DNA from 2 places in the Mammaliicoccus lentus genome. Region 1 is predicted to be linked to the other one. Evidence: predicted binding sites of a transcription regulator. Region 1 holds the regulator's gene; the other holds the start of a gene.
The links. Region 1 encodes Rex, which represses fermentation and respiration genes when NADH is low (regulators of the CRP and FNR family bind a similar motif). Its sites were predicted from a motif close to TTGTGAAATATTTCACAA; they were not measured.
Positions count from the first base shown of each region.

Region 1 (15,814 bases):
TAAAAATACATGAACTTGTCTATGTTGAGCTAACTTTGTAGATTCATGTACAGCATCAATATCTGATTTTTTACATCTAGCTAAACCACATACAGCTGTTGTTGTTAATGCTTGTGAAATACTTTCCACTGATTTAAAACTACCTTCACTAGAAGCGGGGAATCCTGCTTCGATAACATCTACTCCCCATTTTTCTAGTTGTTTAGCAATTTTGAGACGTTCTTCGAATGAAAAGTTTACTCCAGGTGTTTGTTCTCCGTCTCTTAGAGTTGTATCGAATATTTGAATATGATCTGGCATAATTATCCTCTCCTTAAGTTACTATGATTTATTTGGACTGAATGCTTTTAGCTTTAACAAATGGCATCATGTCACGTAAATCTCTACCAACTGATTCAATTTGATGACCTTGTTGTTCTTTACGCATTCTTAAGAACTCTTTAAAGCCATTTTCATTATCTTTAATGAAGCTATCACTGAATGCTCCTGATTGAATATCTTTTAATACTGCTTTCATGTTGTCTTTAACATCTGGTGTAATAACGCGTTCTCCTGAAACATAGTCACCGTACTCAGCAGTATTTGAAATAGAGTAACGCATGTTTTCCATTCCGCCTTCATACATTAAATCAACGATTAATTTCATTTCGTGTAATACTTCGAAATAAGCAATTTCTGGTTGATATCCAGCTTCTACTAGTGTTTCAAATCCTGATTGGATTAACTTAGTAACACCGCCACATAATACAGCTTGTTCACCAAATAGGTCTGTTTCAGTTTCTTCTTCAAATGAAGTACCAATTACACCAGCACGAGTTGCTCCAATTCCTTTTGCATAGCTAAGCGCTAATTGAGTTGCTTTACCTGAAGCATCTTGGTACACAGCATATAAAGCTGGTACTGCGCTGCCTTCTGTAAATGTACGTCTTACAAGATGACCTGGTCCTTTAGGTGCTACTAGGAACACATCAACATTTTCAGGTGGTTGAATGACTTTGAAATGAATGTTAAATCCATGGGCAAATACTAATGCATTATTTGCTTCTAAATTAGGTTCAATTTCTTCTTTATATACTTGTCCTTGGATTTCATCTGGTAATAGAATCATTACAACGTCAGATTGTTTAACTGCTTCGTTAACTGGATATACTTCAAAGCCATCTTCTTTAGCTTGATCGAATGATTTACCTGGACGAATACCGATAACTACATCATATCCGTTATCTTTTAAGTTTTGTGCATGTGCATGTCCTTGAGAACCATACCCAACTACTGCAATTTTTTTACCTTGTAATGCGTCTTCTGTTACCGAGTTGTCATAAAATACTTTAGTCATAATAAAATGCCTCCAATAGTTAATTTGTTTTGTTTTTATAGTAATCCTGCAGAACCTGTTCGTGACACTTGTGTCACTGGATATATATCTAAATCATCCAATAGATTTTCTATTGTTTGATGGGTTCCAAAAGCTTGTAAATAGATGTGTTCTTCAACATCTTTTAAAATTGTGAGCTGTTCTTTATAAGGTTCGATCACTGATTCGAATTCTTGATAATTGCTAGGATGACCGAGCTTTATAAGAATCAACTCACGATTAAATAAATTTGTTTCTGTAATATCTAAAGCTGAAATTACGTTCACTTGTTTTTCTAATTGTTTAATGATCGTTTCGATACTACTTTCATCTGAAACATCGACGATAAATGTAATGTTAGTAATGCCTTCAGTTTCAGTTGGCGTTGCTGAAAGAGTAACAATGTTGTACTGTCTCCTTACAAAAATACTTGTAAGCCGGTTGAGTGTGCCCGCTCTATCGAGCACTAATGTCTTAATTGTTCTTTTCATTATTCCACGCCCTCCATCTTATAATTTGGTTGTCCACTTGGAACCATTGGTAGTACTGGTTCAGAAGGGGATATTCTAATTTCGATAAGAGCAGGGCCTTTATGTGCAAATGCTTCATCAAGTGTTGATTCTAATTTCTCATTTGAATCAATCATGAAACTTTTAACGCCATAACTTTCTGAAAGCTTCATGAAATCAGGTTGTCCAGAAAATACTGAATGTGAGAAACGTTGACTGTAAAATTTATCTTGCCACTGTTTTACCATCCCTAGTGTTCCATTATTGATAAGAACAATTTTAATATCGTTATCAAATTCGTTAAGAATAGCCATCTCTTGATTAGTCATTTGGAATCCACCGTCACCAACAAAGGCAACAACTGTCTTATCAGGATATGCAAATTTCGCACCCATTGCAGCTGGAATTCCGAATCCCATTGTTCCAAGACCACCACTTGTAATGATTTGTCCATGTGTTTTAAACGGATAATATTGAGCGACCCACATTTGGTGTTGACCTACATCTGTAGAAACTAATGCATCACCGTCAGTGATTTTACCAATATACTCGATTGCTTGTTGTGGTTTAACAAAGTCATCTGTAGGTGTATCGTATCTGAATGGGTAAGTCGCTTTATTTGATAGACAATGTTCGTACCATTCGTTATGAATTAATTCATGAGCATCATATTCTAACAATGCTTCTAGAGTGAGCTTTGCATCGGCAATAACACCTAAATCAGTAGGTATAATTTTATTGATTTCACTTGGATCGATATCGACATGAATAACTTTAGCGTCTTGAGCAAACTCATCAGGTTTACTTGCTAATCTATCATCAAATCTACTGCCAAAGTTAATCAACAAATCACATTCTGTAAGTGCCATATTACTTGCGTAAGAACCATGCATGCCGCCCATGCCTAAGAATAATGGGTCAGAGTAGGGAATTGACCCTAATCCTAATAAAGTATTCACTACTGGAATTTTAAATTTGTTAGCAAATTCAGTGAGTTCTTTAGAAGCTTCTGCATGATTCACACCAGCTCCAGCTAAAATAATTGGTCTTTTAGCTACACTCATCATTTGAATGATTTGCTCAATTTCTTTATCTTCAGGGTTTAAATTAAGCTGATAACCTGGTAAATCTAAATCTCTTGGTTCAACTTCAACTGTTTCTAATACGCCGATATCTTTAGGAAAATCGATTACAACTGGTCCCTTACGACCAGTAGAAGCAATATGAAAAGCTTCGTCTATAATCTTTGGAATATCTTTCACATCTGTTACTTGATAGTTATGTTTTGTAATTGGTGTTGTCATAGAAAGTAAATCCGCTTCTTGGAAAGCATCTTTACCAATACCTGGTCTATGCACTTGTCCAGTAATAACGATCAAAGGGATAGAGTCACTCATTGCATCTGCAATACCTGTTATTGTATTTGTAGCACCAGGTCCACTTGTTACAACAACCACGCCTGGTTTACCAGTAACTCTTGCATATCCTTCCGCGGCATGAACAGCACCTTGTTCATGCCTAGTTAAAATGTGAGGAACTTTACCATCATAAAAAGCATCATATAATGGAAGAACAGCGCCTCCAGGATAACCAAAGATATAATCAACTTTTTGATCAATAAATGATTGTACGAGTAATTCTGCTCCTGTGTAAGTTATTGTTTTTTCCTTAGTTGCTTCATCGGGTTCATTATAAGATTTAGTAGTTAGTGCCATGATAATCACTCCTTAAATTAATTCATCTGGTACTTTCATAATGCCACCTGTATTTGCACTTGTAACAAGGGCAGTATATCTAGCTAAATAGCCAGTTTTTACTTTTGCTTTAAATGGTTTGATATTTTGTTTTCTTTCGTGTAATTCAGCGTCAGAAACATTAACATCTAATTTACGATTAACTAAATCAATTACGATTTCGTCTCCATCGTTAATTAATCCAATAGGGCCACCAGCAGCAGCTTCAGGTGAAATGTGTCCGACAGCAACACCTCTTGTTGCACCAGAGAATCTTCCGTCAGTAATAAGTGCAACATCTTTACCTAAACCTCTACCTACGATGGATGAAGTAGGGGCTAACATTTCTGGCATTCCTGGTCCACCTTTAGGACCTTCATATCTAATAACAACTACGTGACCTTCACGTACTGTATGATTATCAATTGCTTCAACCGCTTCATCATGTGAGTCGAAGCAAATCGCTTTACCGACGAATTTACTAATAGATGGATCAACTCCGCCGACTTTAATAGCTGCACCATCTGGAGCGATATTTCCAAATAATATTGATAAACCTCCAGTTTTTGAAAATGCGTTTTCTTTTTTATGGATAACATCGAGGTTATTAATTTCTCTATTCTCGTTGTTTTCTCTTAATGTTTTACTAGTTACGGTAATTCTATCTGGATGTAATACATTATCCATAGTCAGCAATTCACCGATGATTGCTGGAACACCACCAGCTTCATGTACATCATGCATTGAGTAAGATGAGCTTGGGGCAATCTTAGATAAGTACGGTGTACGTTTAGCAATTTCGTTTACTCTGTTTAAATCGTAATCAATTCCTGCTTCATTTGCTAAAGCTAATGTGTGTAGAACTGTGTTAGTAGAACCACCCATTGCCATATCTAAAGCAAATGCGTCATCGATAGCATCTTTTGTTACGATATCTTTTGGTTTAATATCATTTTTAACTAAATCCATTAACTTGAATGCAGCATCTCGAATTAATTCTTTTCTTTGTTCACCAACTGCAATTGCTGTTCCGTTATAAGGTAGAGCTAAACCTAGCACTTCCATTAAACAGTTCATTGAGTTAGCAGTAAACATACCTGCACAAGAACCACAAGTAGGACACGCGTTTTGTTCCATATCCAAGAATTCTTCTTTACTCATTGATCCATCTTTAAATGCACCAACTGCTTCGAACATTGAAGATAGGTTTAATGCTTTTCCTGTTGAAGATAAACCTGCTTTCATCGGTCCACCTGAACAGAAAATAGCTGGTACGTTTGTTCTAACTGATGCTAGTAACATTCCTGGTGTGATTTTGTCACAGTTTGGCATGTAGAATACGCCGTCAAACCAGTGAGCGTTAATAACTGTTTCTGCTGCATCTGCGATAACTTCTCTACTTGGTAATGAGTAGCGCATGCCAATATGTCCCATTGCAATGCCATCGTCTACACCAATCGTATTAAATTCGAATGGAATACCACCTGCTTCTCTGATTGCTTCTTTAGCAACATCAGCTAACTCTCTTAGATGAACATGTCCTGGGACAATGTCGATGTAAGAGTTACAGATAGCAATAAACGGTTTGTTCATATCTGTTGGGTCTTTAATTTGTCCTGTTGCATGTAATAAGCTTCTTGCAGGTGCTTGTTGGTCACCTTTTTTGATCATGTCACTTCTCATATTTACACTCCTCTAGAAAATAAAAAAACAGCCTCCCAATATAATGGGACGCTGTTTACGAGTCCCATTCAAGTAGAAATAGGACTTAAACCATACAGTAAATTGCAAGTTACTGTTGTTCGAGTCCTACTGAGCGTAATAAAATTACTATTAAGCTATATTCAGTTGTCGGTTTATGTGCCGTCATATAGAATTTCATTACAACTCGTCCTTTCTTCTTAAATGAGAATCTTTATTTTTCGATATATTTTGAATAATTAAAAAATTTATGTACTAAATTTAACCCATATTTCGGTACATGTCAACAGAAGATTTGGATTTTTCTAAATATTTAGACAATGTAAGCGCTTTAGTGATAAAAACCATTCATTACCCAATTTTTTAATTATTTGTTATAATAATTCAGTTAGTTTAACTTAGTAAAATTAAAGGTAGGTGTTACATTTGTATATTGAAGTTCAAACATTAGATCAAACTAAAAATATTGCAGAAAAATTAGCAAGGCATGTATCGAAAAATGATGTCATTTTGCTTAATGGTGATTTAGGGGCAGGTAAAACGACATTTAGCCAATTTTTTGGTAAAGCTTTAGGCGTTAAGCGAAATATTAATTCACCTACCTTTAATATAATTAAATCATACAAAGGAAAATTGCCTTTTCATCATATGGATTGTTATAGATTAGAAGATAGCGATGAAGATTTAGGTTTTGATGAGTATTTTAATGGTGATGGTGTTACATTAATCGAATGGAGTACATTCATTGAAGATTATCTACCTGAAGAGAGATTAGAAATTAATATTAAGAGATTAGATGAGCATACAAGAACGTTTGAAATTGTTTCAAAAGGTGAACACTATAAACAATTGAAGGAGTTGTTAAATAATGACGACATTACTGATTGATACTTCCAATCAACCATTAGCCGTTGCAATTATGAATGAAAACCAAATATTACTTAATCATCAATCAAATATAAAAAAGAATCACTCGTTACAATTGATGCCGGTAATTGAGAATATGTTAAAAGAAGCCAATATTGTACCTAAAGATTTAACTGAAATTGTAGTAGCGAATGGACCAGGTTCTTATACGGGATTAAGGATTGGTATCACTACAGCTAAAACTTTAGCATATGCACTTAATATACCAGTTTATGAAGTGTCTTCTTTAAAAGCCTTGGCACATACAACTGATATAAAAGAAATGCTAATCGTCCCTATATTTGATGCAAGACGTAATCATGTCTTTACTGGTGTATATAAGTATGAAGATAATGTATTAACAAATGTAATGGAAGATACGTACATCTCTATAGAAGCACTTAAAGAATACTTGGAGTCATTAAACAAAACATATATATATGTAGGGAAAGATGCTGAGAAGCTCCAAGATCAATTAGCAGGTGAAATAAAATCTTATTTACCAGATGCTTCTAGAATGTATGATATAAAAGAAGAACCTGTTAAAAATGTACACGAACTAAAACCACGATATTTAAAATTATCAGAGGCGGAACAAAATTGGAAAAACAATCAGACAACACGTTAGAAATTAGAATAATGTCAATGGAAGATGTCCCTCAAGTTTATGAAATAGAAAAGCAGAGTTTCACTAATAGTTCGTGGTCGATGGAAGCTTTTTATCATGAATTAGAGAAGAATGAATTTGCTCATTATTTTGTAGTATCGCTAGGTGAAGAAATTATTGCTTATTGTGGTTTGTGGCTCGTGATAGATCAAGCACAAATTACGACGATTTCAGTAAGTAGAAATTATAGAAATAGCGGAGTCGGTCAATTGTTATTAGAATACGTAATGAACTTTGCGAGTTCAACATGCACAACAATGAGTTTAGAAGTAAGAATTGAAAATGATGTAGCAAGACATGTATATGAAAAAGCAGGGTTTACTTATGGTGGCGTCAGAAAAAATTATTATGGCGACGGAGAGGATGCAAAAGTAATGTGGGTGAGTCTAAAAAATGTGTGAATCTATAATATTAAGTATTGAAACAAGTTGTGATGAAACTGCAGCTAGTGTGATTAAAGATGGTAAAGAAATATTAAGTAACGAAGTCGTAACACAGATGATGACACATAAGAAGTTTGGTGGAGTAGTACCTGAAGTAGCGAGTAGACAACATGTAGAAGTGATTACTCGAGTAGTCGATGAAGCTTTGAAAAATGCAGAGATGACTATGGAAGAGATAGATGCCATTGCTGTTACAGAAGGTCCAGGATTAATTGGGGCATTATTGGTAGGTGTAGCGAGTGCTAAAGCTTTAGCATTTAGTTACCAAAAGCCATTAATCCCAGTACACCATATTGCTGGTCACATATACGCTAACAATCTAATTCAGCCTCTACAATTCCCATTAATGGCGCTAATTGTATCAGGTGGTCATACAGAATTAATTTATATGGAAGATCATTTAAACTTTGAAATAATAGGTGAAACAAGAGATGATGCTGTAGGCGAAGCATATGATAAAGTAGCTAGAACAATAGGATTACCTTATCCAGGTGGACCAGAAGTAGATCGATTAGCAGAAATTGGGCAAGATAATTTAAATTTCCCAAGAGTATGGTTAGAAAAAGATAGTTATGATTTTAGTTTTAGTGGTTTGAAAAGTGCTGTTATAAATACACTTCATAACAAACGACAAAAAAATGAAGAAATTATACCCGAAGACGTAGCAACAAGCTTTCAAAATAGTGTTGTAGAAGTTCTTGTAGGTAAAACGATGTCTGCCATTAAAGAATATAAAGTAGACCAGCTAGTCGTGGCAGGAGGAGTTGCCGCAAACAAAGGGCTTAGAAAAGTATTGGCGCAAGAATGTGAAAGAGAACAAATAGAATTAAAAATACCACCTCTAAATCTCTGTACAGATAATGCTGCGATGATTGGTTCAGTAGCTCATTACCTTTATATAAACGGTAAGACAGCGGACATGAAGCTTAATGGAAAAAGTTCATTAGATATAGAAATGATGGATTAGAGTTGTTTTTAAACAATAAATTTTCTATTGGCAAGCTTGCACGAACAAAATCGTAAACTATAAAAAATAGGCATATCACTTTTAAACTGAAATAATCAGTTAAGTGATATGCTTATTTTTGTTTCAAATAGGCATGTATATGATAAATCTATTAAATACTATAAGTATTAAGATAATGCTATTGTTTTCGTGAATACTTACCTTCACTATTTGTGTAATCAGTGTAGTCTTGTATTCTTTCCTCATATTCATCTTTAGTTATAATTTTAAGATTTAGTAATTCTTTAGCCTGGGTTGAATAGCGCTCTATATTTTCATTATTTTCTTTCATGAACTACCATCCCTTCTGTTTCATGTCAGACCAATGATTAGTGAAATTAGCCAATTTAATAAAATATATAAATTTTGAAAATTAAAAAGAAATTGGTTACCTGAATTATAAGGCTTTTTAGATTTTAAATCTACTAATATTTTCTATATTATTAAAAAATTATGTTTAAATATATTTTTAATTAATAATCTTTACTTTCTTAGTATTAAGTACATGCTTAATTAATAAAGTCAATACGGAACATTTGTACTTGTGCACAAGTTAAGCACATTTTGTGGATAAACTAGGTATATCTTTTTAAATATTTGTGGATAACTTATTATTAAAAAGAATGGTTTGTACAATTTACCTGTGGATAAGTAGGATAACTCTGTGGATTACTAGTAAAACAAGACTTTTTAATGTGAATAAAAATGTGGCTAAATATAAAAAATAAAAGTATTAGAGTGTAAAAATAACTCTAATACTTTTAAATTAATCTAATTGATTTTGTATTTCTTCCCAATTATTCATACTTTCTTCGAGCAGATGTTCTGTATCTATTCTTTGTTTATTAATTTGATTACTCTTTTCAATATCATTAAATACTTCAGGCAAAGTAAGTTGATATTCATAATCTTCTATAAGTGATTCATATTCAGATATATTACTTTCTATTTCTTCAAGTTGTCTTTCTAATTTTCTTTTTTCTTTCTTTTGTTGTTTCTGATTGATATAGAAGTCATCATCATTAGTAGAAGCGGTTTGCTTTTTGTTACTTTGTTCATAGTTTTCGATTGCTTCTCGTTGCTCTAATTTTTCTAAGTAATATTGATAATCTCCCTGGAATAATTCGTTACCATCAGCAGTAATATGAAATATTTTGTTAGCAAGTTCATTAATAAAGTAACGATCATGAGTTACAAATAAGAGTGTACCTTCATAATTTTGTAGAGCTTGTTCTAACATTTCTTTTGAATCAATATCTAAATGGTTTGTAGGCTCATCTAAAATGAGTAAGTTATTTTTTTCTAACATGAGTAATGCAAGCTGTAATCTAGCTTTTTCTCCACCAGATAAATCATTGATTATTTTTTTAACTTCTTCTTGTGTAAATAAAAAACGCCCAAGAATCGTTCTAATATCTTTTTCTGGCATATGAGAATATTGATTCCAAACATAATCTAAAATCGTTAAATTAGATTTAAATTCAGCTTGTTTTTGATCGTAATAACCGATTTGGACATTGGAACCATAACGTATATCACCAGATAATGATTCTAGTTTTTGGGCAATCGTTTTTATTAATGTGGATTTCCCAATACCATTTGGACCGATTATAGCAATTCGGTCGTGTCTTTTTACCTCTAAATTTATAGGGGGTGTAATGCGATCAGAGTAGCCAATTTCTAAGTTTTTAACAGATAAAACATCTTCACCCGTTGAACGGTTAATTTCAAAAGCTATTTGAGCGCTTTTAGCATCTAGCCTTGGTTTTTCGATTTTTTCCATTCTTTCAAGAACTTTTCTACGACTTTTTGCCATACCACTTGTTGATGCTCTCGTTATATTTTTCTCAACAAATGTTTCTAATTTTTTAATTTCACTTTGCTGTCTTTCATATTCAGCCATTACTTTTTCATAATGGGCATCTCTTTCTTTTAGAAATTTACTATAATTGCCGATATAACGCTTAACAGAACCAAGTGCCACATCATATACTTGATTAACAATTTTATCTAAGAAATATCTATCATGACTGATGATGACAATAGCACCCTTAAAGTGTATTAAATAATTTTCCAACCATTCTGTAGTTTCCATATCTAAATGGTTTGTAGGTTCATCAAGCAGCAATAAATCAGGTTCGCGTAATAACATTTGAGCCATTGATAACCTTGTTTTTTGACCACCGCTAAATGAATGTATTTCTCTATCAAAATCTTCTTCAGTAAAATTCAAACCTGTTAACACTGTTTTTATTTTACTTTCATATTGATACCCATCTAATAGTTCATATTGATTAGATAAATATTCATATTGCGATAACTGTTCTTTATATTCTTCGCTATCATACTGTTCAGCATGTTCGCTTAACCATTTTGTTAAGTTATTCATTTTCTGTTCTAGCTTTATGATATGTTCGAAAGGTTTTCTCATTTCATTCATAACAGTATCGGAAGAATCTAATGTCATTTGTTGAGTTAAATAACCCATTGAAACATTTTTACCTTTAGAAAAGTTTCCAGAGTCATATGATTCAGTGCCAGCAATAATTTTCATCAATGTGGTTTTTCCAGCACCATTTCTGCCGACGATAGCTATTCTTTCGCCTGTTTTGACTTCAAAATCGACATCTGAAAATATTATGTCGCCGTCAAAAGACTTTTCTAATTTATTTATTTGTAAAAGTATCATATCTACACCTCTCTATTACTTATTATTCTACATGAAAACACTAAAGAAATGTATCTTATTTGCATACAATATTTGTATAGTTATTTCAAGAAAAGTTTGATATAATTAACCCAATAGATGTGAACGCAATCACATTATTTTATAGTAGAAAAGGTGAGGATTTTGGCGAAGAATGATGTGAAGATCCCAAAAGCAACTTTGAAACGATTGCCACTGTACTATCGATTTGTAAGCACTTTGCATAATTCAGGTGTGGACCGTGTGTCTTCAAAAGAACTTAGTGAAGGTCTCAAAATTGATTCAGCGACAATTCGTCGTGATTTTTCATATTTTGGAGAACTAGGCAAAAAAGGATACGGCTATAACATCAGTTATTTATTAAAGTTTTTCAGAACAACTTTAGAGCAAGATGATATGACAAAAGTAGCTATTGTTGGTGTAGGTAATTTAGGTACTGCACTCGTTAACTATAACTTTACGGTTAATGATAGAATGCAAATTGTAGCAGCTTTTGATCAATCTGAAGATGTAGTAGGTAATATGGTAGGTAAATTAACGATTGATAGCATGGACGATTTCGAGAAAGTACTTGAAGAACTTGGTATTGAAGTTGTAATATTGACAGTACCACAACAAGCTGCACAAAAAGTTGCAGATAGAATAACAAAAGCAGGTATTACTGGAATACTGAATTTTACACCTCAAAGAGTAAACGTACCTGAGAAAGTTCAAGTACATCATATAGATTTAGGAATAGAACTACAATCTTTAATCTTCTTTATGAAGAATCAATAGGAGGGTATCAAGATGGAAGCATTAGCGTTTATCAATACTGTCGGCATTTCAGGACCAGTTAGTTTATTATTTATAGGGGTAGTTGCACTGATTATTTTCGGACCGAAGAAATTACCACAATTCGGAAGAGCAATGGGTTCAACTTTGAAAGAATTTAAAGACGCTACAGATGGCATGACAAACTTCGACGATAAGAAAAATAACGACGAACAAAGTCAGGACAAAGAAGTTAAATAAAGCACGGACATAATGTTCATATAAATGTGGCGGGAATCCTGCCACATCTTTTTTTAGATTGGAGGTAAAGCGGTGAATAAAGACAACTTAACATTTGTCGAACATTTAGAAGAATTGCGTAAACGTATAATGGTAGTTGCTTACTTTCTAATCGGGGGATTAGTAATAGGTTTTTTCTTTGCAAAACCAGTCATTCATTACATTACGAATGATGATTTTACTCAATCATTAGAACTAAATGCTTTCAGAATAACGGACCCTCTTACAATATACATAGCAATGATTGTCGTAATAGCTTTTATAATTGTCTCACCAGTTATCTTATACCAGTTATGGGCTTTCATATCACCAGGATTACATCCAAAAGAACAAAAAGTCACTTTAAGTTATATTCCTTTTAGTTTAGGATTATTTATCATTGGATTATTGTTTTCTTATTTTGTTATTTTCCCTTACTTAATTTCGTTTACAATGGGATTGGCAGACGATATGGGCATTAAACAAACGATAGGCATTAAAGAATATTTTAGTGAGTTGTTTAAATTTACTATACCTTTCGGATTTGTATTTCAACTGCCTATACTGCTATTGTTTTTAACGCGATTAGGTATTGTGACACCAATGTTTTTAAAGAAAAACAGAAAATATGCATACTTCATATTATTAGTCTTAGCTGCTTTAATAGCACCGCCAGACTTTATGACACATATACTATTCACGCTTCCTATGATTGTACTGTATGAAATAAGTATTTTGATATCTAAGGTTGGATATAAGAAATATTTAAAAGCAGAACAAAAACTTATGGAAGAAGAATTAGGTATGGATGAAGATGAAACAGAAAAGAGCTAGGGATGTAAATCCTTATCTCTTTTTTTGGATTGGATTGATCAAAAAGCAAGAGTTGATATTGTTGTTTGATTAAGTATTATATAAATCCAAGTAGTGGCTCCTTATTAGATTTAGTATCTCAATAATCCAAGTACACATACCTTTATTGGATTTTCTACCTCAATAATCCAACTAACTATACTCTTATTGGATTAACGATGACAATAATCCAATTAACCACACTCTTATTGGATTTACTCCAACAATAATCCAATTAACCACACTTTTATTGGATTTACTACAACAATAATCCAATTAACCACACTCTTATTGGATTTACTAAGACAATAATCCAATTAACCATACTCTTATTGGATTTACTCCAACAATAATCCAATTACACATACTCTTATTGGATTTACTCCAACAATAATCCAATTAACCACACTCTTATTGGATTTACTCCAACAATAATCCAAGTAATCATGCTTTTATTGGATTAAGTAACACGTAAACTTAAGAATTAACTTTTTTTCTGGTTCAAACCTAAAAGTAATACACTTTCGAATATCTTCACGAGGAAAATCTAAAGTAATATATGATTTAAGAGTCGCTATAATAGCAATAAACTTAAGAAAAATGGAAGATATAAGAACTATAAAACCAAGTCTGAGACACAATTATGTCCTAGACTTGGTTTTATTTTGTGCTGTATAAATTTTGTAATCAAATAGTAACTTGAAAAATCCAGAAATATGATATAATATTATTCCTATCGTTATAATCAGAATAGGAGTTGTTAAATGAAATGATCTGGATGATAATTAGTGGTTTAATTGTTGGTATATTACTTGGCTTCGTTATGCAAAGAACAAGATTTTGTTTAACTGGCGGATTTAGAGATATGTACGTACAGAAAAATAATAAAATGTTTTATGCTTTGTTAATTGCTATTTCAGTTCAAAGTATCGGGTTATTTACTTTAGTAGGTTTAGGCGTATTTAAACTAGAAGCTGCAACATTTCCTCTAGTTGGTACAATAATAGGATCATTTGTATTTGGTATAGGTATTATACTTGCTGGAGGATGTGCAACTGGTACTTGGTATAGAGCTGCTGAAGGCCTTATTGGTAGTTGGATTGCTTTAGTTCTATATGGTGTAACTGCTGCAATTATGAAATCGGGTCCTTTAAATCCATTACAAGAAAATATAAATTCATATACAGTTGTGAATTCAAATATGGCAGAAACATTAAATATTCCAGTATGGATTTTAATAGTATTATTAGTTGGTATTACAGCTTACTTTGTTACAAAGACATTAAAAAAACCAAAAATAGCTATACCTCAATTGAAACAAAAGCATACGGGTATTAGACATATATTATTTGAAAAGAGATATCATCCATTTGCTGCTGCTGTAGTAGTAGGATTAATTGCATTGATTGCATGGCCAATGAGTGCATCAACAGGTAGAATTGGTGGTTTAGGCATTACAACACCATCAGCAAATATCGTTCAATTTTTAGTTACTGGCGACATGTCATTAATTAATTGGGGTGTATTTCTAGTATTAGGAATCTTTGTTGGTTCTTACATTGCAGCTAAAGGTTCAAGAGAATTCAAATGGAGAATGCCGGATACTAAAACGATTCGCAACAGTGTTATTGGTGGAGCTTGCATGGGTGTAGGAGCATCATTAGCAGGTGGTTGTTCTATAGGTAACGGTTTGGTATCAACTGCAGCAATGAGCTGGCAAGGTTGGGTTGCATTACCTTCAATGATTGTTGGAGCATGGTTTATGAGTTACTTTATCTTTGTTAAGCCTAGAAAAGCAAAACAAACAAAAACACAAGTTTCAACTCAAAGTATATAATTAAGGAGTGTTTATAAATGGTACATGAATTAGGTACAGTAGGAATGGTTTGCCCATTCCCATTAATTGAAGCGCAAAATAAAATGGACGAATTACAAGCAGGTGAACAATTAAAAATAGACTTTGATTGTACACAAGCAACTGAAGCATTACCAAATTGGGCAGCGGACAACGGTTATCCCGTAACTAATTATGAACAAGTCGGCGATGCTTCTTGGACAATAACAGTAGAAAAACAATAATTTTATAAATTGTGTTTGGCTGAGACATTTTTGATGTTTCAGCCTTTTATTTATTAAAAAAATGGTTTTATATAATGAAATGAAAGTTATGTATATCTTATATTTTGGTTATTTATTTTTAGAGTAATGGAAACGGTTTTATGATAGAATGTTTCTTTGAGAGGTGTATTCATGAAGACTATAAAAGATATTGCTAAAATGGCAGGTGTATCTAAAAGTACTGTCTCTAGATACTTAAATGGCGGATCAATTAGCAAAGTAACAAGAGAAAAAATACATAGAGTTGTAGAAGAGACAGGTTATAAACCTAATCAGTTTGCGCAAAGTTTGAAAGCTAAAAGAACAGGTTTAATAGGAGCAATCGTGCCTAGATTAGATTCTTATGCGACAACTGAAACATTAAAAAGCATAGAATCTACATTATTATTACAAGATGTACAAACAATGATTGTAAATACTGATTTATCAAAAGAAAGAGAAATAGAGTCTATTTATACATTGGCCAAAAGAAAAGTAGATGGAATTATATTATTAGCTACACATATTTCAGATGATCATCTCAATGCAATAAATTCAATAGAATGCCCAGTCATTATAGTAGGACAATCTCATGAGCTATTATATTCAATCGTACACGATGATTATCATGCCGGCGAACAAGTAGCGAAGTGGATTATAAAAAACAATTATAAGCATGTCACTTATATAGGTGTTTCTGAATACGATGTCGCAGTAGGTAAGACAAGGAAAGATGGATTATTTGTATCATTAAAAAACAACGGCATTGTACCTAGATTTATTGAAAGTACGTTTAGTATGTCTGAT
Region 1 covers NZ_OX344834.1:868,110-883,923, forward strand. Annotated here, with positions in the region: gene ACNMOQ_RS04205 (2-isopropylmalate synthase) at 1-300, opposite strand, end outside; gene ilvC (ketol-acid reductoisomerase) at 329-1,360, opposite strand; gene ilvN (acetolactate synthase small subunit) at 1,372-1,845, opposite strand; gene ilvB (biosynthetic-type acetolactate synthase large subunit) at 1,845-3,578, opposite strand; gene ilvD (dihydroxy-acid dehydratase) at 3,591-5,279, opposite strand; gene tsaE (tRNA (adenosine(37)-N6)-threonylcarbamoyltransferase complex ATPase subunit type 1 TsaE) at 5,724-6,185, shown strand; gene tsaB (tRNA (adenosine(37)-N6)-threonylcarbamoyltransferase complex dimerization subunit type 1 TsaB) at 6,166-6,831, shown strand; gene rimI (ribosomal protein S18-alanine N-acetyltransferase) at 6,843-7,271, shown strand; gene tsaD (tRNA (adenosine(37)-N6)-threonylcarbamoyltransferase complex transferase subunit TsaD) at 7,264-8,280, shown strand; gene ACNMOQ_RS04250 (hypothetical protein) at 8,459-8,611, opposite strand; gene ACNMOQ_RS04255 (ABC-F family ATP-binding cassette domain-containing protein) at 9,086-11,008, opposite strand; gene ACNMOQ_RS04260 (redox-sensing transcriptional repressor Rex) at 11,171-11,803, shown strand; gene ACNMOQ_RS04265 (twin-arginine translocase TatA/TatE family subunit) at 11,816-12,040, shown strand; gene tatC (twin-arginine translocase subunit TatC) at 12,113-12,892, shown strand; gene ACNMOQ_RS04275 (YeeE/YedE family protein) at 13,680-14,747, shown strand; gene ACNMOQ_RS04280 (sulfurtransferase TusA family protein) at 14,765-14,989, shown strand; gene ACNMOQ_RS04285 (LacI family DNA-binding transcriptional regulator) at 15,161-15,814, shown strand, end outside.

Region 2 (15,814 bases), 1.0 Mb from region 1:
TGTTGGTAAAAAAGCAGAAACTGATGAACAGTTAAAATCTTATATTTCTGAAATTAGCAAACAAGGTGCAAAAAATATCATTGTCACTTCTGGTAAAGAACAAATCTTTTATGAAGGACAGGAAGGTATTTTAGAATTTAGTGTAACACCAGTTAAACAAGTAGTAGATGTAACTGGGGCAGGAGATGCATTTACATCAGCTTTGATTTACGGTTGGCTTAAGTCCTATGACATAGAACAAATTGTTAAACTTGCTAAAGCAAATGCAGCAAAAACTATTCAAACACCATTTACAGTTAGACAAGATTTACATGAGAAACAACTTATAAAAGACATGGAGGAATTATAATGGAAAACTATATTCAATTTTCAGAAGAAGTAGAACAAGCTAAAAAGGAAGGTAAAGCAATTATTGCTTTAGAATCTACAATTATTTCACACGGCATGCCTTATCCTCAAAACGTGGACATGGCTAAAAAGGTAGAACAAATTGTAAGAGATAACGGCGGTGTACCAGCAACAATCGCTATTATAGATGGCACTATTAAAGTCGGTTTAAATGATGAAGAATTAGAATTACTAGCAAGTGCTGATGACGTAGCAAAAGTATCAAGAAGAGACATTGCTGAAATACTTGCAACTAAGAGAATTGGTGCAACGACTGTTGCTTCAACTATGATTTGTGCACAATTAGCTGACATCCAATTCTTCGTAACAGGTGGTATTGGTGGGGTTCATAAAGGTGCTGAACAAACGATGGATATTTCAGCTGACTTAGATGAACTATCAAAAACGAAAGTAGCAGTAGTTTGTGCAGGTGCTAAATCTATCTTAGACTTAGATAAAACTTTAGAGTACTTAGAAACTAAAGGTGTACCTGTAGTTGGTTATCAAACAGATGAATTACCAGCATTCTTTACTCGTGAAAGTGGATTGAAATTAAACACGAGAATTGATGATGTAAAAACAATTGCTAAATTAGCTGAAGTTCAATGGGATTTAGGCTTAGATTCAGGCATTGTTATAGCAAATCCGGTACCAGAAGAAGATCAATTAGAACCATCATTTATTAATGGAATCATTGATAATGCAGTTAAAAAAGCAGAAGAACAAGGTATTCATGGTAAAGACTCAACGCCATTCTTATTAGGAGAAATTGTTAAACAATCTGAAGGTAAATCTTTAGAAACGAATATTAAACTGGTTTATCATAATGCAAAAATTGGTACACAAATTGCAGTTGAATATGCAAACTTGTCAGATTAATAATAAATGCACCAAAATGTTGCATACTTATGTAATTTGATTGAATTGTATCTATTTTTTTGATATTCTTTATTCGTATAGATAAAATTTGATTTTATACAAATTAAATAATGGCTTTAGAAGGAGACAATAAAATGGAACAAAAATCTTACGTAATTATTGACGAAACGGGTATTCATGCAAGACCAGCTACTATGTTAGTTCAAACTGCATCTAAATTTGATTCAGATGTTCAATTAGAATATAACGCTAAAAAAGTTAACTTAAAATCAATCATGGGTGTAATGAGCCTTGGTGTTGGTAAAGACGCTGAAATTACTATCTACGCTGAGGGTAGTGATGAGAAAGAAGCGATCGAAGCTATTACAGACGTATTATCTAAAGAAGGTTTAACAAAATAATGTCTGAAATATTAAAAGGTATAGCTGCATCTGATGGTGTAGCTATTAGTAAAGCTTATTTACTAGTTGAACCTGATTTATCATTTTCAAGTGAAAATATCAGCGATGTAGACGGCGAAGTTGAAAAGTTTAAAGCTGCTGTGAATCAATCAAAAGTTGAACTAACTCAAATTCGTAATAATGCTGAAAAGCAACTTGGTGCTGATAAAGCTGCAATTTTCGATGCACATTTATTAGTGTTAGAAGATCCAGAGTTATTAAATCCAATTGAAGAAAATATACGCAATAATAAAGTGAACGCTCCAACTGCATTACAAGAAGTATCTAATAATTTCATTAGTATTTTTGAAAATATGGATAATGAGTATATGAAAGAGCGCGCTGCAGATATACGAGACGTATCTAAACGTATATTAGCTCATATTTTAGGAGTAGAATTACCGAATCCTAGTATGATTAATGAAAGCGTTATTATTGTAGGGGAAGATTTAACACCATCTGATACAGCACAACTTAACAAAGAGTTTGTTAAAGGTTTTGCTACAAATATTGGTGGAAGAACTTCGCACTCTGCAATTATGAGTCGTTCTTTAGAAATACCTGCAGTAGTAGGTACAAAAGATATAACTGACCGTGTTAAACATGGTGATAGCTTAATCATTGACGGATTAACTGGAGACGTAATCATTGATCCTAGCGAAGATGAAGTTCTTGCTTATGAACAAAAGCAAAAAGACTTTTTTGCTGAAAAACAAGAGCTTGCTAAGCTAGTAAATGATGATTCAGTTTCTAAAGATGGTGTTCATGTTGAACTTGCTGCTAATATTGGAACACCGAATGATTTAGAAGGTGTTAAAAATAACGGTGCACAAGGTATCGGCTTATATCGTACTGAATTCTTATACATGGGAAGAGACAATATGCCTTCAGAAGATGAACAATTTGAAGCATATAGCAAAGTATTAAAAGAAATGGATGGCAAACGTGTTGTCGTACGTACTTTAGACATTGGTGGAGATAAAGAATTATCTTATTTAAACTTGCCTAAAGAAATGAATCCATTCTTAGGATACAGAGCTATTCGCCTATGTTTAGATCAAACAGATATCTTTAGAACACAATTAAGAGCATTATTACGTGCATCTGAATATGGAAAGTTAAACATCATGTTCCCAATGATTGCAACTATCCAAGAATTCAGAGATGCTAAAGCAATCTTACTTGAAGAGAAAGAAAAATTAGTTTCTGAAGGTGTTAAAGTTGATGATGATATCGAAGTAGGTATCATGGTAGAAATACCAGCAACTGCAGCATTAGCTGACATCTTTGCTAAAGAAGTAGATTTCTTTAGTATCGGAACTAATGATTTAATTCAATATACTATGGCTGCTGACCGTATGTCAGAACGCGTTTCGTATTTATACCAACCATATAACCCTGCAATTCTTCGCTTAATTAAGCAAGTAATTGAAGCTTCACATAAAGAAGGTAAATGGACTGGTATGTGTGGTGAAATGGCTGGCGATAACACAGCTGTTCCATTATTACTTGGATTAGGTCTAGATGAGTTCTCTATGAGCGCAACAAGTATCTTAAAAGCTAGAAAACAAATAAAAGAATTAGACCAAAAAGAAATGCAAGAATTAGCTAATAGAGCTATTAACTGTGCGACTTCTGAAGAAGTTGTAGAATTAGTTAATGAATTAGCATAAATTGAATTTAATTATATATATAAAGAGGGATTTCTTAATAATTAAGAAATCCCTCTTTTTTATAAAAATTATTTTCCTTTTAAATAAAATATAGCAATTTCAGGATTGCAAAATACTCTAATCGGTAACCTAGTCATACCAATCCCTTTATTAACATAAAGATATTGTCTATGTCTAATTTGATATAGACCTTGCTTGTATTTCTTACCAAGTGCAGGTGTATGCAACGCACCGAATACAGGAAGTCGTATTTGTCCACCATGGGTGTGGCCAGATAAAACGAGATTTATATTTGGGTTGAGTAATCGAACTTTATCAGGTTCATGCATTAAGCAAACTCTAAAATCAATATAATCATCTTTGTCATAAAATGAGTTACTAAAATTTGGTTGACCGAAACATAAATCATCAATGCCGTAAATAGAAAGATTGCCAGCACAGGTTTTGACTACTTGTGTTTCATTTAATAAAACATTAAACCCTGAAAGTTTCATTATTTTTATAACAGTACTGATACTATTGGAACCATAGTCATGGTTTCCTGGAACAAAAAATTTGCCATATTTTGATTTAAGGGTTATGAATAAAGGTATAACTAGATAAGGGTCAAATTTAATTTTGCCGATATCATCAAAGCAATCACCAGTTAAACATATGATATCAGGTTGCATATTATTAATTTTGATCACAAGTTGGTGTAATGATTCTAAGCCAGAGTAATAACCAATATGCAAATCTGTTATATGGACAATTTTTAAGTTAGATTTGAGTTCAGTGTAAAATGTGTGCTTGAGCGTTACTATATCAGAAGTAGGGAAATTTATTTTCATTGTGTTATACCTAGTGCTTTATTAAATGATTCAATATCTACTTGGTAGAATACTTTATCATCAATTAAAACAGTTGGAGTCGAAAAACTATCTAAGTCGATAAGTTCTGATTTGTATTTTGAGTTTTTAATATTTTTTTCTGTATAGTCAATTTCATTTTGATCAAAGTACTGTTTTACAAATTGACAAGGTGGGCATTGATCTTGTGTATAAATTATGACGTTTTTCATTGAATTCACCTCTACTTTATATAGTCATATTATAATGATTTGTTAGCTTATTCAACGGATTAGCATAATGATGACATGAATTTGTCATGATTTGTTAAAACTTTTAGATTTTATTAAGTAATAATTTGTTGTATAATGAATTTAAATTGTGATATAAATCACATACGTTGAATGGAGGAATATTATGGATGCAGTAGTTGTAAGTCGTTTACTAACTGCAATGACATTAGGTTTTCATATTATATTTGCAACGATAGGTGTAGGTATACCGCTAATGTTTGCTATCGCAGAATTCATAGGGATTAAGAAAAATAATCCTATGTATATTGCAATGGCTAAACGATGGTCAAAAGGTTACACAATAACTGTAGCAGTCGGTGTAGTTACGGGAACAATTATCGGGCTACAATTATCATTATTATGGCCATCATTTATGCAGTTAGGTGGACAAGTTATTGCCCTTCCATTATTTATGGAAACATTTGCATTTTTCTTTGAAGCAATTTTCTTAAGTATTTATTTGTACACTTGGGATAGATTTAAAGGAAGATGGACACACTTTTTAATTAACTTACCAGTTATTATAGGTGGGACATTCTCAGCGTTTTTCATTACATCAGTGAACTCTTTCATGAATACGCCTGGAGGATTTGATTTTATCAACGGTAAATTGATGAATATTGATCCAGTTGCAGCTATGTTTAACGCTTCATTTGGAGTACGTTCATTTCACGTTGTAGCAACAGCGTTTATGACTGCCGCATTTATTTTAGCAAGTATAGCAGCTTATAGACTTATTAAAAATAAATTCATCGATGATAGAGAATATCATAAAAAAGCACTTAAATTAACAATGATAGTTGGTTTGGTTGCGAGTTTATTATCAATGCTTGCAGGGGATTTATCAGCTAAATTTTTACATGATGAACAACCTGAAAAATTAGCAGCTATGGAATGGCACTTTGAAAGTGAATCCAAGGCCGATTTAGTATTATTTGGTTATGTAGATGAGAAGAGTCAAGAAGTTAAAGGCGCTATTAAAATTCCTGGTGCTTTAAGTTTCTTATCTGATAATAACTTTAATACAGAAGTGAAAGGTTTAAATGACTTTAAGAGTGATGAAACACCACCACTCATTATACATTACTTCTTTGACTTAATGGTATTCTTTGGAGTTTATTGTTTTGTTGTATCAGCACTGTTTGTTGTTTTAAAATGGACGAAAAAATGGTCGCAATTTAACAAACCATTATTATACTTAACTGTGCTAACTGGACCATTAGCAATGCTAGCGATTGAATGTGGATGGTTCTTAGCAGAAATGGGTAGACAACCATGGATTTTAAGGGGCTATTTAAAAGTGGCACAAGCTGCTACAAACGCTGATGGTTTAAGTCTAGTGTTTATTGCTTTTGCTATACTTTATTTAGTACTCGGTATTTCATCAAGTTATGTATTAATCAGAATGTTTAGTCACAGTAAAGCAACAGATGATGTAAATAAAGTTATAGAAAGAAGGGGTGAAGTATAATGGATTATCAACACATAGGTGTCACAGTACTTTGGCTCTTCTTATATGGCTACATTGTTATCGGTGCAATTGATTTCGGGGCAGGATTCTTTTCTTTCCATGCGAAATTAACTAAACAAGATCATATTATAAATGGATTGATCTCCAGATATTTAAACCCTGTTTGGGAAGTTACAAATGTATTCTTCGTATTCTTCTTTGTAGGAATCGTTGGATTCTTCCCAGATTCAGCTTACTACTTTGGTTCAACATTATTGATACCAGGAAGTATAGCTCTAATATTATTAACAATTCGTGGTAGTTTCTACGCATTTGAAAACTACGGACAAGATAGTAAATTATCATGGTTGTTCTTGTATGGTGCTACTGGTTTGCTTATTCCGGCATCATTATCGACAATTTTAACAATTGCTGAAGGTGGATATATTAAAGAAACATCAAGTGGTGTTCACTTAGAATGGATGACACTATTATTAAGTCCTTATGCTTGGGCAGTAGTGTTCTTAGCTATTATCTCAGTACTCTATATCTCATCAGGTTTCTTAACGTACTATGCTAATAAAGCTAAAGATACTGAAGCTTATCATTTATTAAGACAATGGTTCTTAATTTGGGCACTTCCAATGATTATTATTTGTCAGTTTGTTTTCTTATCATTAAGACAACATAATGAAAGACACTTTACCAATGCGATTGAAAATTATTGGTGGTTATTTGCTTTAAGTATGGTATTCTTCATTATTGCTGTAGTATTGATATATCTTAAAAAGGCGCATGGTTTTGCATTTACGATGATTCTGTTACAATTTGGAACAGCATTCTTTGGATATGGCTTAAGTAAATTACCTTATATACTTGAACCATATATTAATATTGATAAAGCTGTCGTAAATGAACAAATGGCGCTTATGTTAGTCATAGCATTTATTTTAGGTTTACTTTTACTAGTTCCATCGCTTATATTATTATTAAGATTGTTTATCTTTGATGCAGATTACGTTAAAGGTAAAAAATAATTTCAGGATAAGTATGGAGGCGTATCATGAGTAAAGAATATGTAGTAATTGGCTTAGGGCGTTTTGGTGGTAGTATTGTTAGAGAATTAAACGCGCTAGATATGGATGTAATGGCCATTGACTCAGATGAAGCTAGAGTGAATGAATTTAGTGATATTGCCACACATGCTGTTATAGCAGATACAACTGACGAAGCGGTTATGAAAAGTTTAGGTATACGTAACTTTGATCATGTCATTGTAGCGATAGGTGAGAATATACAGGCAAGTACTTTAACAACGTTAATTCTTAAAGAGTTGGGCGTAAAGAAAGTAACAGCTAAAGCTCAAAATGATTATCATGCGAAAATTTTGAATAAAATTGGTGCAGATACCGTAGTACATCCAGAAAGAGATATGGGTAGAAGAATTGCACATAACGTTGCAAGCGCATCTGTATTAGATTATTTAGAGTTATCGGATGAATATTCAATTGTTGAAATAAAAGCAGGAGAAAAGCTTGCAGGTAATTCTATACTGGAATTGGATGTCCGAGCTAATTACGGCATTAATATAATAGCTGTAAAAAGAGGTAAAGACATTATTGTAGCACCAGATCCAAATGAAAGTATTGAATTTAATGATATTTTAATTGTTATCGGACACGACAATGATTTAAATCGTTTTGAAAAGAAATTAGTAAATGAATAATACAAAATAAGGGAGTGGGACAGAAATCTCATTTTATTAAAAAGCTTTCGTAGTCCCACCCCGGCAAGGATGACTAGGTATGAAAAAAGCTTGTTATAAGCGCATTTTCATACCAGTCATCTACTGCCAATACAAAAAGAGAGTCTGGGACAATTATTTATGTCCCAGACTCTTATTTTTTAATTTTACCCTAAACACATATGATACATAGTCAAGTCCATATTTATGTGTAATATCTTTAGAAGTAATCAACCTTTGGTTTTTTAGAATGTATTAACAAAATAAATCTGTTTGATTTTTAGCAGATTCATTTTGTTAATCTCTACTTATTTTTCAAAAATAAGTAGTAAGTTTAAGGAATAAAAGGTCTTTTAGCATTATCTAGATTTTCTTGAATATCCATGAGTAATGCACCAATTAATCTAAAAGCTGAGTCTAGGTTAGGGAAAGTCTTAATGACTTTCTCTCTTTTTCTAAGCTGCATATTTATATTTTCAATAGAGTTAGTAGTTCGTATATTCTTATGGTGTTGTGCTGGAAATCTATAAAACTGTGTGGCATCTTCGAAGCCCTGATCTAATATATTTAAAGCTTCTGAATACTTAGGATTATTTTCATACTTAGTTACAAATTCATTTTTACTTTCAAGCGCATGTTGATATGTAGGAGCTTGAAAAATAGATTTAAGTAATGTTCTTGCCTCTTGTGAATTCTTTTTTGGAAATCTTTCAATGATGTTTTTAAGAAGATGAAATGTACAACGTTGCCAAGTTGAATCTATAAATTGTGATTTAATAGACTTAATAAGACCAGAATGTGCATCAGAAATAATGAGCTCAGGAGTTGTGAGGCCACGCATTCTTAAATCTTCAAAGAACTCAGACCAAGCCTGTTCAGATTCTTGATTAGAAATTTTAAAACCAATAATTTCACGTCTTTTAAGTTCATTTACTCCCATAGCTATATAAACGCCTTTAGAAACTATTTTATTATTCTCTCTAACTTTAATATGCATGGCATCAACAAATACATATCTGTACTGATGACTAGTAATAGGTCTACTCGACCACTTTTGAATATCGGGGTCAATATTTTTCATAACTTCTGAAATCGTAGATTTCGAAACAGATTTACCTGCCAGAGCCTCTACAATTTTCGTGATGTTTCTAGTTGAAACGCCATTAATATAAGCTTCTATCATCGCTAAAATCAGTGATTGATCAGAGCGAGAATATTGATCAAAAACTTCAGTTGTAAATTCGCCATCACGCGTTCTAGGTACTTTTAAATGAAGTGTTCCGACTGGAATCATAAAATCACGTTCATAGTAGCCATTTCGTTGTGCAATCCTTTCAGGATGCTTTTGTTTGAAATCAGCGTTCACAAACTGATCTCTTTCCATTTCCATATAAGCATTTAATACAGTTACAGCTATACTTTTCATAGCAGTATTTAAATTACTTTCTAAAATAGCACTTGCCAATTCTTCAAAGTCTACGTTAATATTTAACTGAGTCATATATAGGTCACCTCTACAATATTTTCTTAGTCGATTACATTGTACTAAAGTGAGCTATATTTGGCTCTTTTTTTATTACACAATTATATGGACATATTCGGTATGCCGCTCTAACGTGCAAGAAATTTGAGACAAGCTCGTTACATTTTCTAACGAGCTAGTGAATATAAACAAGCGCGTTAGCGCGATATTATTCAGTGTTTTAATATAATTTTATCCTAAATACATAAGGTATGCCGCTCTAACGAGCAAGAAATTTGAGACAAGCTCGTTACAATTTCTAACGACCTAGTGAATCTAAACAAGCACGTTAGTACGATATTTTCTATGATTTAATTTTATGTACTCAAATCTTTGTTAGTTATAACAAAAATAGGAGACTATATACTTTTTAAAACGAAATAAACAAACACCGCAATCCGAAAGAGAAATCAACGGATTGCGGTGTTTGACTTGAGAAATGGGATTATATCCTATTCTCTATTATTTGATTTTCATAATGATTGGTAAAATCATTGGTTTACGAGCAGTTTTTTCGTATAAATACGGTTGTAACGCTTCTGTTATTGTTGCTTTAACATGATGCCATTCAACTTTATCATTATTATTTAATTTCTCAATTACTGACTTTTTAATTAATCGTTGTGCATCATAAATTAAATGACCAGATTCTCTCATGTATACAAAACCACGAGATATAATATCAGGACCGGAAAGCAATTGCTTTGTTTTAAAGTCAATGCTTACAACTACAATTACTAAACCTTCTTCTGATAATACTTTACGGTCTTTTATAACAACGTTGCCTATATCTCCAATTCCGCTTCCATCTACGAACACACTTCCAGAAGGTATGCGTCCTGCGTATCGTGCAGAATCTTTCGTAAGTGCTAATACATCACCGATTTCATATACAAATATATTATCAGGATCAACGCCACAGTTAACACCTGTTTCACTGTGTTTCTTAAGCATTCTATATTCACCATGAATCGGCATGAAATATTTCGGCTTAATTAAACGAAGCATTAATTTTTGTTCATCTTGAGAACCGTGTCCAGATGTATGAATATTCGACAACTTACCATGGATAACATCTGCTCCAGCTTTATAAAGCGCGTTTATTGTTCTGTTAACACTCTTTGTATTACCTGGAATAGGGGAAGAACTAAATACTACTGTATCATCTGGTATAATACTGATTTGTCTATGTGTGCCATTAGCTATTCTAGATAAAGCAGCCATTGGTTCACCTTGAGAACCTGTACATAAAATTAATATTTCATGCTTAGGCACAGTATTGATTTTATTAGGTTCAATAAATGTTTCAGGTGGTACTTTAATATACCCTAAATCAGTTCCAATTTTAATGTTGTTCTCCATTGAACGACCGAATACTACAATTTTACGATTGTATTTAACGGCAGCTTCAACAGCTTGTTGTACACGATATATATTTGATGCGAAAGTCGCAAAAATAATTCTTCCTGTACATTTACGGAAAATCTCATCTACATTTTGTCCAACTTCTTTTTCACTTAGTGTAAAGTTAGGAACTTCAGAGTTAGTAGAATCTGAAAGTAAACAAAGTACGCCTTCTTCACCTAATTGAGCCATTTTAGCAATATTTGCTGGTTGTCCAACAGGTGTGAAATCAAATTTGAAGTCACCAGTATGAACAATTTTACCTTGAGGTGTATCAGCTATAATGCCGTATGCTTCAGGTATACTATGTGTTGTTAAATAAAATGAGATTTTAAAGTGTTTAAATTCAAACACAGAGTCTTCAGTTATTTCATTGAGTTGTGCAGTTTTTAGTAAATGATGTTCTTCTAATTTATTTCTAATTAAACCTAAAGCTAATGGACCACTGTATATGGGAACATTAAATTGTTTAAGTAGATAAGGGACGCCACCAATATGGTCTTCGTGTCCATGTGTAATGAATAAAGCTTTTACTTTATGTTTGTTTTGTATTAAGTAAGTATAATCAGGTATCACGTAATCGATACCAAGCAAATCGTCATCTGGGAACTTAATACCAGCATCTATTACGATTATTTCATCTTGATATTCGAGGGCGTACGTGTTTTTACCTATTTCACCGAGTCCTCCCAGTGCATATACACCTACTTCATTTTTTTGGATGGGTTTCATTTAGATTTTCTCCACATTAAAATGTTCTGATTTTTGTTCATAATCTAAATGAGCGCCCTCTAATTTTTGGACAAATTCGATATTATAATTACGATCTGATAAATAACGTCTCACTTGTTCTTCTGTTTGTCCTTCGAAATACTTAGTTTGTGTACTTTCACGTACAATAACTTCACTTTTGTCTTCTTGATAAAATACTTTAAATATTGCCATATATATAATCCTCCTAGTTGATTAACATAAATAAAGCCCTAGTTTAAGGCTAGGGTTAGTCAATTTTTGAAATTTGAGTCCCGTTCATTTTGAGAGGTATTTAAATTAAATATATAAATACCTTTTTAATAAGTTCATTTTACATGATAATTAGATATAAATAAAGTTATTTAACTAAATCTTTCATATATACTCAGAATGGACTAGAATAGAACGGAGGAGGCGATGATAGTTGGAAAAGAAATTAATATTTCTAGATATAGATGGTACAATTTATGATGAAAATAAAGAAATACCTCAATCAACAATAACCGCAATAAAAAAATTAAAAGAAAAAGGTCACATAGTTGGAATTGCTACTGGACGCGCACCTTACATGTTTAAGCACGTAATTGAAGAAACTGATATTCAAACGTTTGTTTCATTAAATGGACAAATTGTTGTTCATGATGGAGAAGTAATAGGTAAATATCCATTGAATAAGGAAGAATTAACACAAATCGTTGAAAAAGCACACAAAAATAATCATCCTTTAGTTTTCTTTGGAGACACAAACGTATACGCAAGTGAAGAAAACAATCTTCATATTTCCGAAAGCTTAGGCACTTTGAAAATGGATTATCCACAATATCACAATACATATTATTTAGATCATCCAGTATATCAAGCGCTTATATTCCATACTGCTGATGAAGATTATAAATATGATAACCAATTTGAATCTTTAAAGTTTTATAGATGGCATACTTTAAGCAGAGACGTTGTACCTAACAATCGTTCTAAAGCAGAAGGCATTAAAGAGTTGAGTAAAGAGTTAGGATTTTCATTAAATGAAGTCGTAGCGTTTGGCGATGGACCGAACGATGTTGAAATGTTAACTGAAGTTGGTTGTGGAGTAGCTATGGGAAATGGTGTAGACGCTTTAAAAGAAGTTTGTGATTATGAAACTAAAAGTGTAGACGAGAATGGCATATACGATGCATGTGTGAAATTAGGATTGATAGATGAATAGGAAGTGAATGTTATGGATAAAGTTGAACGTATTATAAAAACTGTAAAAGCTGAAAAAAATAGATCAGATAAACATTTTAAAGGTATTGAATTTAATATTCGCCAAAATGAAGTTGTTATGATTTATAATTATGATGAAACAGTAAATAATGTAAAACAAGATCCACACTACATTCGACATAATAAAGATCCAGAGTGGTTGAATCTAGATGAATTAGAATTAATTCAAAAATCATTAAGAGAAGAAAATATTAAATTTATAGAACGTAGAGATGAATTTATGTAACTATAATTTAAAACTATGAAAAAGAGTCTGGGGCATAAATAATTGTCCCAGACTCTCTTTTTGTATTGTTAATTAATTTCTACAGCATCGTCTACCACTTTAAATGGATCTTCTTCATTAATATAGTCATAGAACATTATGCCATTCAAATGGTCAATTTCATGTTGTAGGACAATTGCTGGATATCCTTTAAACCTTTTTTTGAATGGATTGCCTTCAATATCAAAAGCTTCTATCGTCACTTTAAAGTTTCTGTGCACTAATCCTGGTATAGATTCGTCAACACTTAAACAACCTTCACCGCCGTTTAAATATGCTTTTTGAACACTATGGCTCACAATTTTAGGGTTAATGAGTTGAAGTTCAAGTTTATTTCCTTTTCCATCATCTTGGATATAAACGGCTAACATTTTTTTAGAAACATTTATTTGAGGAGCTGCAAGACCAACTCCAGAGCGAAGTCCATATTTTTTTGCTAGTTCTTCATCTTGAGAATTTTTAAGGAATTCTAACATTTCGTTTAAAGTTTCTTGATCCTCTTTAGATACAGGTATTGCTACTTCATCGGCTTTTTTTCTAAGTGTTTCGTGGCCGTCACGTATAATATTTTCCATAGTTATCATTTTCATGCACCTTCCTCATATAAAATATATCAAAAATTCATCGTATTTACATCTAATATTAATTGTATAAATAAAAAAAACAGAGTAACATAAACATAGATTAGTAAGGAGGAAATACATATGATTGGCAAGAAAATCGGCGCATTAACTTTAACAGCCACTATGTTATTAACAGCTTGTGGTCAATCAACAGATTCATTAGAATCATTTTATAAAAAAATAGAAAAAGCAAATAAAAAAGAGAAGGTCATCGTAGATTTAAATGAAGAAATGACAAAAGCAGAAAAAGAAAAAGTAGCTAAAATTGAAAAATTAAATAAAGCTAAAGGTGATGAATTTAAGTCTATTGCTGAAGAAATTACAAAAAGCGTTGATGATCGTGAAGCGATAATCGATAAAGAAGATAAAGCAATGAAAGATTCAAAAGAGATATTTGAAACATCCGAAAAAGACTATAAAGCGATAGAAGACGATGAACAGATAAAAGAAGCTAAAGATTTAAAAAATATCTTAGATAAAAAATATAAAACACATGAAGAAGTAATAAAAGGATATAAAGGTGTTCTAAAAGCAGAAAAAGAATTATTCGGTTATTTATCGAAAGATAAAGCAACACAACAAGGTGCAGATGAACGTTCGGAAAAATTAACTGAAGAAAATAAAAAAACAGAAAAAGTTGTTACAGATTATCAAAATCAATTAAAAAAAGTTCAACAAGAAAAACAAGATGTAGCACAGATTTTAAATAATTGATATGTATTAGTACAGTTGTTATGATGTTGTAATACAGACGTATAAAAGCCTTGAATCAAAGGCTTTTTATTATGTAAGTATTTTTTATTTAACAGTAAAACAGTTTTGTGTTAAACTAATTAAGAAATGATTATTTAATATAGGGAAAGGTATGGTGAATTGAATGGCTCCGAGAAAAAAAGCCCAATTCGATGCAGTAGCGACTTTAAATGAAATAGAGTCTAAGTTTGAAATGGTTCAAGTTTTAGATGAAGAAGGAAATGTCGTAAATAATGACTTATTACCGGACTTATCTGACGAAGAACTAGTTGAATTAATGGAAAGAATGGTATGGACTCGTGTCCTTGACCAACGTTCTATTTCTTTAAATAGACAAGGTCGTTTAGGTTTCTATGCACCAACAGCAGGACAAGAAGCTTCTCAATTAGCTTCACATTATGCATTAGAGAAAGAAGACTATGTACTTCCAGGTTACCGTGATGTACCTCAATTAATCTGGCATGGTTTACCATTAACTAAAGCGTTCTTATTCTCACGTGGACACTTTATTGGTAACCAATTCCCAGAAGGTGTGAACGCATTAAGTCCACAAATCATCATCGGTGCTCAGTTTATTCAAACAGCTGGTGTTGCATTAGGTCTTAAAAAACGCGGGAAGAAAAATGTAGCAATCACATATACTGGTGACGGTGGTTCATCACAAGGTGACTTCTATGAAGGTATTAACTTCGCATCTGCTTATAAAGCACCTGCTATCTTTGTAATTCAAAATAACAACTACGCGATTTCAACTCCACGTGATAAACAAACAGCAGCTAAGACATTAGCTCAAAAATCAGTGTCAGTTGGTATTCCAGGCGTATTAGTAGACGGAATGGATGCTTTAGCAGTTTATGCAATCACTAAAGAAGCGCGTGAACGTGCTGTTAACGGTGAAGGTCCAACATTAATCGAAACATTAACTTATCGTTATGGTCCACATACAATGGCTGGTGACGATCCAACACGTTACAGAACATCTGATGAAGATTCAGATTGGGAAAAGAAAGATCCATTAGTACGTTTCAGAAAATATCTTGAAGCTAAAAACTTATGGTCTGAAGAAAAAGAAAACGAAGTAATGGAAAAAGCAAAAGAAGAAATTAAAACAGCTATTAAAGAGGCAGATAATACGCCTAAACAAAAAGTTACTGATTTAATGGAAATTATGTACGATGAAATGCCTCAAAACTTGGCTGAACAATATGAAATTTACAAAGAGAAGGAGTCGAAGTAAGTCATGGCACAAATGACAATGATTCAAGCGATTAACAATGCGCTTCAAAACGAATTAAAAAGAGACGAAGATGTTTTATTATTCGGTGAAGACGTTGGTGTAAACGGCGGTGTATTCCGTGCTACAGAAGGTTTACAAAAAGAATTCGGCGAAGATCGTGTATTTGATACACCACTAGCAGAATCAGGTATTGGTGGTTTAGCTTTAGGTTTAACGCTTGAAGGTTACCGTCCTGTCATGGAAATCCAATTCTTTGGTTTCGTATTTGAGGTTATGGACTCAATCGCTGGACAAATTGCAC
Region 2 covers NZ_OX344834.1:1,912,408-1,928,221, reverse strand. Annotated here, with positions in the region: gene ACNMOQ_RS09600 (carbohydrate kinase) at 1-349, shown strand, start outside; gene ACNMOQ_RS09595 (pseudouridine-5'-phosphate glycosidase) at 349-1,266, shown strand; gene ACNMOQ_RS09590 (phosphocarrier protein HPr) at 1,401-1,667, shown strand; gene ptsP (phosphoenolpyruvate--protein phosphotransferase) at 1,667-3,379, shown strand; gene ACNMOQ_RS09580 (metallophosphoesterase) at 3,448-4,209, opposite strand; gene ACNMOQ_RS09575 (glutaredoxin family protein) at 4,206-4,439, opposite strand; gene ACNMOQ_RS09570 (cytochrome ubiquinol oxidase subunit I) at 4,624-5,970, shown strand; gene ACNMOQ_RS09565 (cytochrome d ubiquinol oxidase subunit II) at 5,970-6,986, shown strand; gene ACNMOQ_RS09560 (potassium channel family protein) at 7,013-7,675, shown strand; gene ACNMOQ_RS09555 (IS256 family transposase) at 8,028-9,194, opposite strand; gene rnjA (ribonuclease J1) at 9,678-11,351, opposite strand; gene ACNMOQ_RS09545 (DNA-dependent RNA polymerase subunit epsilon) at 11,352-11,564, opposite strand; gene ACNMOQ_RS09540 (Cof-type HAD-IIB family hydrolase) at 11,797-12,576, shown strand; gene ACNMOQ_RS09535 (hypothetical protein) at 12,589-12,861, shown strand; gene def (peptide deformylase) at 12,930-13,484, opposite strand; gene ACNMOQ_RS09525 (YkyA family protein) at 13,605-14,237, shown strand; gene pdhA (pyruvate dehydrogenase (acetyl-transferring) E1 component subunit alpha) at 14,401-15,513, shown strand; gene ACNMOQ_RS09515 (alpha-ketoacid dehydrogenase subunit beta) at 15,517-15,814, shown strand, end outside.
Region 2: ACNMOQ_RS09570 (cytochrome ubiquinol oxidase subunit I) is a predicted target of Rex. The motif match lies at 4,586-4,603, and genes of this name have one in related genera.